DNA from 2 places in the Abiotrophia sp. genome. Region 2 is predicted to be linked to the other one. Evidence: predicted binding sites of a transcription regulator. Region 2 holds the regulator's gene; the other holds the start of a gene.
The links. The regulator LexA, encoded in region 2, represses DNA repair genes until DNA is damaged. The targets are predictions, from matches to a motif close to CNAACANNTGTTNG.
Positions count from the first base shown of each region.

Region 1 (4,427 bases), on a different contig from region 2:
TATTCTTTGCTTAAATATATAGACACTTCTATTATAGGAGATTTAAGCAAGAATGGAAAGGCTGATTTACTCAAATCTGCCGAATTTTATCAAAAGATGCCAGTAAATTTACCTACCTGCCCTGTAAATAGATCAAAAGGCAGGAAGCGATTCCTGCCTTAAGCTTATTTATAGGCGCCCTTAAGTTCCATAATCATGTCACGCAGATCGGCGGCTGCTTCGAAATTGAGATCCTTGGCGGCCTGACGCATTTCCATCTCTAAGCGTTCCAATTGCTCTTCTCTTTGTAGACGAGACAGCTTGCGGAACTGCTTGAGGAGGGACTCTTGCTTGTCCTCGTTTTCTACATCGTGGGTAATCCGGATTAAATCGCGAATCTCCTTCTTGATAGTTTGAGGAACAATCCCATGTTCTTGGTTGTAGGCCATTTGGATAGAACGACGTCGCTCTGTTTCTTCAATGGCATACTGCATAGAGGCCGTAATCTGATCCGCATACATTATGACGCGACCATTAGCATTACGAGCTGCTCGGCCGATGGTTTGTACCAAGGAGCGTTCGCTTCGTAGGAAGCCTTCCTTGTCTGCATCCAAAATAGCTACTAGGGTGACCTCTGGCACGTCCAAGCCCTCCCGTAAGAGGTTAATCCCGACTAAGACATCAAAGACACCTAGACGAAGGTCGCGAATAATTTCCGTTCTCTCCAGGGTCTTAATATCACTATGCAGGTACTTGACCTTGATATCCAGCTCCTTGAGGTAGTCGGTCAAATCTTCCGCCATTTTCTTGGTTAGGGTAGTGATGAAAACCCGCTCATCTCGCTCAGTCCGAGCCTTAATTTCAGCAACTAAGTCATCAATCTGACCTTCAATTGGCCGCACTTCAACCACTGGGTCCAAGAGGCCCGTTGGTCGGATGATTTGTTGAATGACCTCACCACCCGTATGCTCTAGCTCATAAGGTCCTGGCGTCGCAGAAACATAGATAATCTGGTTAACATGCTCTTCAAACTCTTCCAGTCGCAAAGGTCGATTGTCCAGCGCACTTGGCAAACGGAAGCCGTAATCAATCAACTGCTGCTTGCGTCCCCGGTCACCATTATACATACCGCGGATTTGCGACATGGTGATATGAGACTCATCCACCACAATCAGAAAGTCATCTGGGAAGAAGTCTAAGAGTGTATAAGGTGCTTGACCTGGTGCCCGACCATCAATATGGCGAGAGTAGTTCTCAATCCCACTACAGTAGCCCATTTCAAGCATCATTTCCAAATCATAGGTGGTTCTTTGCTCTAGGCGTTGAGCTTCTAGCAATTTATTGTCTGCCCGTAATTCGGCTAGGCGCTCTTCCAATTCTTGACGAATGGACTCGACTGCCACTGCTGTCTGTTCCTGGCTGGCCACAAAGTGAGTCGCAGGGAAAATAGGATAATGGTCTACATCATACTTAATTTCGCCGGTTAGGAAATCAACAACGCGGATACGTTCTATCTCATCCCCAAAGAATTCCACTCGGACCACTTCCTTGTCGCGCGAAGCCATAAAGATTTCCACTACATCGCCTCTTACTCGGAAGGTCCCCCGTTGAAAGTCAATGTCATTTCTGACAAATTGCATTTCAACCAAACGCGCTAGCAGAACATTACGAGGAATTTCCATGCCTTCTCGCAAAGACAAGACATGATTGCGATAGTTCTCAGGGTCAACCAAGCCGTAAATACAGGAAACAGAGGCCACCACAATGACGTCTCGGCGTTCAATTAAGGCTGAAGAAGCCGAATGGCGGAGTTTGTCAATTTCATCGTTAATGCTGGCGTCTTTTTCAATATAAGTATCAGACGATGGCACATAGGCTTCAGGCTGATAGTAGTCATAGTAGGAGACAAAGTACTCGACCGCATTGTTTGGGAAAAATTCTAGGAGCTCACTATAAAGTTGCCCAGCTAGGGTCTTATTATGAGCCAAAACCAAGGTCGGTCTGCCCGTTTGCTTAATAACATTAGCAATGGTGAAGGTCTTACCGGTCCCCGTTGCCCCTAACAAGACCTGCTCCTTAACGCCATCATTGACCCCTTGGACCAGAGCTTCAATCGCTTGAGGCTGATCCCCACTGGGGCTATAGGGGGCGACTAATTGAAAATCCATGCCCTCTCCTCCTTCTATCTAGTCAATCAATGCGCGAACAAATTTTCGCTTCTTTTCTCATCATAACAAAAAGCTTAGTCCCTGTCTAGTCCAAGGACTTAGAGACTAAGCTAGACGAATTTGAATTATTTTCCATCTTTTTATTGCATACTGACCGGGTTTTCATGTATAATAAGGCTTGTTGACTTAGTCCTTTGGACTATAGACAAATCGCAATGAAAGAGGTGACTCAAATGGCTAACAACCCATCAGCAAAAAAACGTATCCGTCAAACAGCTACTAAGACTGAAAGCAACCGTGCACACGTTTCTGCAATGCGTACTGCGGTTAAACGTTTCCGTTCTGCAGTAGAAGCTGGCGAAGCAAACGTTGAGGAATTATTCCGTCTAGCTGCTAAAGAAATCGACAGCGCAGCAACTAAAGGTTTAATCCACAAAAACAAAGCAGCTCGTGACAAGTCACGTTTGGCTCGTTTACTTAAAGCTAACTAAGAAAGTAGGCTACCTTGAGGGTAGCTTATTTTTTTGCCCTTGCAACATAAAAATTACTGGAACAGCTATCTGCTCCAGTAATTAGGGACTTCCTGTAATATAACGACTCACTAGCAAGTCAAATTGTATCTCCTTAACACCAATGCCTTGTTTGAGCTGAAAATCAGCCTCTGCAAGGGCATCGTAAAAATCATAGAGCTGTCTTAAATCTAAGCGTCTGACCGTCTCTAGGGCTAATTTAACGCGATAGGGATGGACGCTCAATTGTTGCGCTATCTCAGCTTGCTGATAGCCCTGGTGTCCAAGCAATTTGACCTGAATTAACAAACGAAACTGACTGACTAGGAGCGCGTGCAAGGCCACGGGCTCGTGTTTGGCTAGGAGTAGATCTTGGTAGATTTGGACCGCCTGACTCAACTTCCGCTTCAAGACCGCCTGCGACAAACTAAAAACATCCGTTTCAAGGCTTCTCGGTACCAAGTCTTTGATAACTTCTAGGGTGATAGGCTTGCCTTGGTTGCTATATTGGGCCAATTTGTGGAGCTCCGCCATAGCCAAGGTCAAATCATCATTGACCCTCATACGTAACTCTTCTAGCCCCTCACGGCTAATCTGGAGCGTGCTGTCTGCCAGATAGGACTGAAGGTAGGCTCCCATTTCCTTAGCGTCTAAAGGCGCCACATCGACCCATTTGGCTTGCGTCTGAAAAGCCTTGGTCAGCTTCTTACGTTTATCTACTTGGTTGCTGTCACAGAGCCAAATCAGCAAACTGCCAGGATTAGGATCTGCCAAGTAGGCCAGGAGTCGCTTCTGGTCATGGTCATCGACCTTAACCTTAGAGTTTGAGACCAGGACCTGGGCATTATCAATCAGGACAACACGCTTATCAGCAAAGAAAGAGAAGGCATCTGCCTCGTCCAGAATGGTGGCTAATTCCGTATCATTCAAGTCGAAGCGACTAACTTCAAAGCTACCTGCCTGATCTACTTGATCAATCAGGGCATCCTGCAACTGTTGCCGCAAATAGCGCTCGGTACCAGCTAGAAAGTAATTAGCCCCCAATTGGCCCTTGCGAATTTGGCTAATGCAAGCTTGAAAGGTCATGCCTGTCCCCTCCTTTCTATTTACTTCTTACTTACCTTAAGATCTAACGAGCCTGCTTGGCCTCAAGCGAGCGCTCGATTAAATCTTGGAAAATCGCCATACTGCATTCATCGTGTTTGGTCAAGCGCTCTGGATGCCATTGAACCCCTAGAATGAGGGAACCTTCTTGGCTTTCAATCGCTTCGATAACCCCATCCTTACTGCGGGCTGACACGATTAAGCCCTCTCCTAATTCTCGAATGGCTTGGTGGTGAATGGAGTTAATGAGGCAACCATCGGCCACTAATTGAGACAGGTAGCTACCGGCTTTTACCTTGATGGAATGGGTTGCCATGCTTGGACGTGATTTTTGGACGTGCTGAATGGTCACATTAGCCTGGCCTGCTAGATCCTGATAGAGATTACCACCCAGAACAACGTTGACCAGTTGCATGCCTCGGCAAATAGCTAAAATAGGCTTACCCTGAGCCAAGGCCTCCTTAATAAGAGCCGTTTCGACTGCATCCCGCGTTGGCGAAGTAGCTTCAATATTGACATGTGGCTCTTCATTATAGAGATAAGGTGAGATATCCTCCCCGCCAGTCAAAACCAGACCATCAATGAGGCTCACGTAGTGGGCAGCACAAGTCGGCTCCGTCATAGGTAGGATGACCGGTGTCCCACCGGCCAAGCGTACTGCTTCCGT
Region 1 is NZ_DBHIRJ010000001.1:100,136-104,562, forward strand. It holds gene uvrB (excinuclease ABC subunit UvrB) at 165-2,147, opposite strand; gene rpsT (30S ribosomal protein S20) at 2,381-2,638, shown strand; gene holA (DNA polymerase III subunit delta) at 2,720-3,742, opposite strand; gene ACO53F_RS00505 (gamma-glutamyl-gamma-aminobutyrate hydrolase family protein) at 3,786-4,427, opposite strand, start outside.
Region 1: a site for LexA is predicted at 2,182-2,195, ahead of uvrB (excinuclease ABC subunit UvrB). Genes of this name have one in related genera too.

Region 2 (4,427 bases):
TTAATCAAGAGGCCGACCCCGATACCCGAAATCACCCCACCAGCGATTGCAGCTAACAAGGTATTATCGGTCACTTGTTGAATCGGCACCCAGTTACTTACTAAGGTGGACAGGAAAATACTGGTCACGGTCAAGATTGAAAAACGCCGTCCTAGATAGAGCCAACTCAAAATCATCAAGGGAATATTGAGAATGAAATAGAGATTACCGGCCGTTAAGAGATTCGCTAGGGGCGTATCCTTGAAGATGGCCAAGATAATTTGCGCCAAACCAGGCACGCCATTAGAAAAAATCAGATTAGGAACATAGAATAAGTTGAGGGCAACTGCAAAACAAAGGGCTGAAAGCCATAATACGACGCCGGACAGGATTCTTTGTCCTTGACTGGAGCGAACAAAAGACGTCAGCATGAAGTTTTACACCTCAGCAGAAGGTCCTAAGCCAGCAGTTAAGGCTTCTACCATATCCTTCGCAATCGCTGAACCATAGACAATGGTTTCATAGAGCGGTTGTGGGTCCACGCTAGCGCGCATCAAGTTGCGTTGGAAGATTTCCCCATCACCCGCTAAATAAAGGGCAAAATAACCGGTGCGAGTTTCATTTAACTCGTTAATCAATTCCAAGGCCTGCGCACGTTGCTTATAGTCTTTCAGCATATGAACATGGCGGTAGATAACTTGAGCATCACAATAAGGTAAATCTGAATTTTGAACGATGACTTCCACAATCAAGTCACGTACTGGGGTTACGCCAAAACGGAAACGATAGAGATGGTGACCTCCCTCAATCTCCAAGTATTCAGCTGGTAGTTCTTTCTCAGCAATGAGTTTGTCGAAATTTTCCTTGATAATAGACATAGAGCTTCCTCCTCAATTTGACTTTCAATACTCTTATAGTGTACCACGTTTGCTGGGACTTTTCATCTGTAAGTAAAGCACCTGGATAAGAAAAAGTCCACCACTAGGCGGACTTAAATTCTTTTGATTATTGACGTACCTTCATTTGGGCCATGATCTGCTGAACCTTCTTCTTAGATGGTTTTTGCCCCATTGAAGCCATCATTTGTGTAATCATGCGCTCATCAATCGGTGGGTTTTCCTTAAAGTATTTCATCATGTAACGGCGCGCCATAAAGAAGCCACCAACAAATCCGCCGATTAAGGCGACTACGACAATGATTAACCAAATCCATGTTTGCACTGCCTTCTCCTCACTTTCTTTTCATATTACTCTTCTATTTTACACAACTTTCCGTCAAAAGCCTAGTCTAATCTTCTAAATGACGGTTATGAATTTTCTTTTCTTTTTGAATCTGTTTGAGTTTGTCAGGAGTCACATCGGTCCCCTCTTGGTCGACAATCTTCATACCTTCAATATGATTGCGCATGCCATGGCGTAAGCTAGCCAAGTATTCTTGGCGTAAAGCCGCTTGTTCTTGGGCTTCTTCAGGGGTTAAACCCTCACTTTTCTTCTTACGTGCTAAGACATTGATGCGCTCAATTTTTTCTGGTGATAACATTGGATACCTCCACGAACATTCGTTTGCATTTTGGACAATAGGTGTGCTATAATAGGCTTAAGATATAAGGAAGGTGAGGACATGACGACATTATCCACTAAACAATTAACCATACTCTCATGTATCCATGAGGCCATTGTAGCCAACGGCTATCCCCCTACTGTTCGGGAAATCGGTGCAGCAGTAGGACTTGCTTCTACTTCAACTGTACACGGCCATCTAGCACGTTTAGAACGGGCTGGTTATATTATTCGTGACGCCAGCAAGACTCGAGCCATCGAACTTTCTCCCCTAGCCCAGGAAGCCTTGGGTATTCAACCCCAACAAATTCCCTTGCTAGGTCAAGTTGCTGCTGGTGCGCCTATTCTGGCCATCGAACATGCCACAGATTACTACCCTATTCCACCTGGCTTAGAGCGCTATGAACCTAGCGAACTCTTCATGCTAGAAATTAAGGGTGAATCCATGGTTAATATTGGCATTCTTGATGGGGACTACATCACGGTCCGCCGTCAAGCAAGCGCCAATAATGGTGACGTCGTGGTTGCTATGACCGAGGATAATGAAGCCACCTGTAAGACCTTCTTCAAGAAGTCCGATTACGTCATCTTACGGCCAGAAAATGACCACATGGACGATATCATTCTGCCTCAGGTGACTATCCTGGGTAAGGTTGTCTCGCTTTACCGTTATTTCTAAGTCTCTTATAGCCATGCCCTCAGTCTAAGACTGGGGGCATATTTTTGATGCTTTTAGTATTGCATTAAAGCCTTGTAGTCGTAGCCTGCCAATTTTTCTTTCCCGTTTAAGTCAACGAGTTCAATTAGGAAGGCACAACCAACGACAACGCCGCCTAATTTTTCAACTAGGTCGATAGAGGCTTTAATGGTCCCACCTGTTGCCAAGAGGTCATCGGTGATGAGGACACGTTGGCCTGGTTTAATGGCGTCTTCGTGCATGGTTAAAGTTGCGGTACCATACTCCAATTCATAGTCCACATCGACCGTTGGGCGGGGTAATTTGCCTTTCTTACGAACTGGGGCAAAACCAATCTCTAATTCATAAGCAACTGGGCAGCCTACGATAAAGCCACGCGCTTCTGGCCCTACAATCACATCTACTTGTAATTCACGAGCGTAGTCCACTAATTGTTTAACTGATTCGTGGTAAGCTGGACCGTCTGCCATGAGAGGGGTAATATCACGGAAAACAATGCCTTCTTTTGGATAGTCCATGACTTTAGCAATATAATTTTTCAATTCCATTATGACTTAACTCCTAATTCTTTTAACATATTCTTTTATTTGGTCGAGGGTGGCAAAGACTAAGGCTTCTTCGCTGTCCATAGCAGCTTGATAAGCCCGGTAGGCAGCAGTTTCTTCCAAGTTAGTGTTCTGATGGCGACTCGCCTCTTGGACTGCCACTTGCCCCGCTTCAATAGATACAAAACCTGCTTCATAGAAAACATGAAACATTAATTTGAGTTGAACTGGATTAATGGCCAGTCCTTGACTGATTTCAGCTAATCTAGCCCGCAAATTGAAGGGTTCCTGACTGACTAACCAGCGATAGAGTTTAGCAAAGTCAGCACGTTGCGGCAAACCTGCCAGATACTTAGATTCTTGGGCATAAAGCACCAAGTAGAAGGCCTGCCAGTCCTGAGCAAGTAGCAGTTGGTCCAAATCCGCCATTTGCTTGGGTGGCTCTAAGAGCACCAAGCCTTGATAATGGCTAAGATTGGCCTCTTGAGCTTCTTGATAAGTCATCAGAGCCGAACCGGGCTGAAGGCGGGAACTGACTTGAGCCTTGACTGCTTGACGCTGACAAAGATAGACCACTTGATCCAGTTGCCAGAGGCGGCCTTGTTGACCACTGGCTCGCCAGTCATACCAGGCAGCACCTGAGACCCCAAGATCAGACAGGAGCAATTGAGGGCTGACCCGATTCTGCCATTTGTTTAAGTCCAAATAACCTACGGCCGTCAAACTATCTCCTACTTGTCTATCTCGCATACGATCTGCAAAGTCAAAGCCAATGGCATTAAGCTCTTGCCCATCCTGTCCTAGGACTAGTTTAGCATGCTGACCATTAGTCCCAATCAATCGCACTTGGTTGAGCTTGGCCTCCTCAAAGGCAAAGACTGGCTTATCATTATCCATACCGAAGGGACCCAGTAACTGGACTTCTTGGATAAAATCAGTCCCTACTTCCGAAAGTTTCAAGGACAAATCAATGGTCAAGGGTGCTTTTCTAGGCTCACTTACTGCTTGAGCTTGAGCCTTGGCATGCAGGGCTGTGACAAAGTCTTGCCATTGATCTTGATTAACTGTCATACCTGCCGCCTGAGCATGGCCACCAAATTGGGCCAGGTGCTCCTTAATATCTGTCAACCAGTCAAAGAGATGGACAGCTTCTGTCGAACGTCCACTCCCCTTGTATTGACCTTTATCTGCCTGATACTGGAAGATTAGGGCTGGACGTTGGTAGTGTTCGCTCAAGCGACCGGCCACAATCCCCACAACCCCAGCTGGCCAACTAGGGTCTGACTCAATAATTATAGGAGGAATCGGTCCCTGTCCCAGTCTTTGGCTAACCTGATCCATAATATTAGCTACCAAGTCCTTACGTTCTTGGTTTTTTTCATTAATTAACGCTAATAGTTCTTGGGCTTCTTCCTCATCCTGGGTTTTAAGCAGTTCTAAAGCCGGAGTCGGGTCTCCCAAACGGCCAATCGCATTGAGCCGAGGTCCAATGGTAAAACCAATCGTGTCAGCCGTCAAGTTTTCCATATCGACTTGCTCTTCTTCAAGCAGTAAGCGCAAGCCAATGCGCATGGTATCACGCATGAGCTGGAGACCGCTCAAGACAATGGTCCGATTTTCGTCACGCAGGGAGACTACATCACTGA
Region 2 is NZ_DBHIRJ010000003.1:91,649-96,075, forward strand. It holds gene ACO53F_RS03105 (YitT family protein) at 1-410, opposite strand, end outside; gene ACO53F_RS03110 (hypothetical protein) at 417-857, opposite strand; gene ACO53F_RS03115 (YneF family protein) at 985-1,200, opposite strand; gene ACO53F_RS03120 (DUF896 family protein) at 1,268-1,519, opposite strand; gene lexA (transcriptional repressor LexA) at 1,601-2,218, shown strand; gene ACO53F_RS03130 (adenine phosphoribosyltransferase) at 2,272-2,784, opposite strand; gene recJ (single-stranded-DNA-specific exonuclease RecJ) at 2,791-4,427, opposite strand, start outside.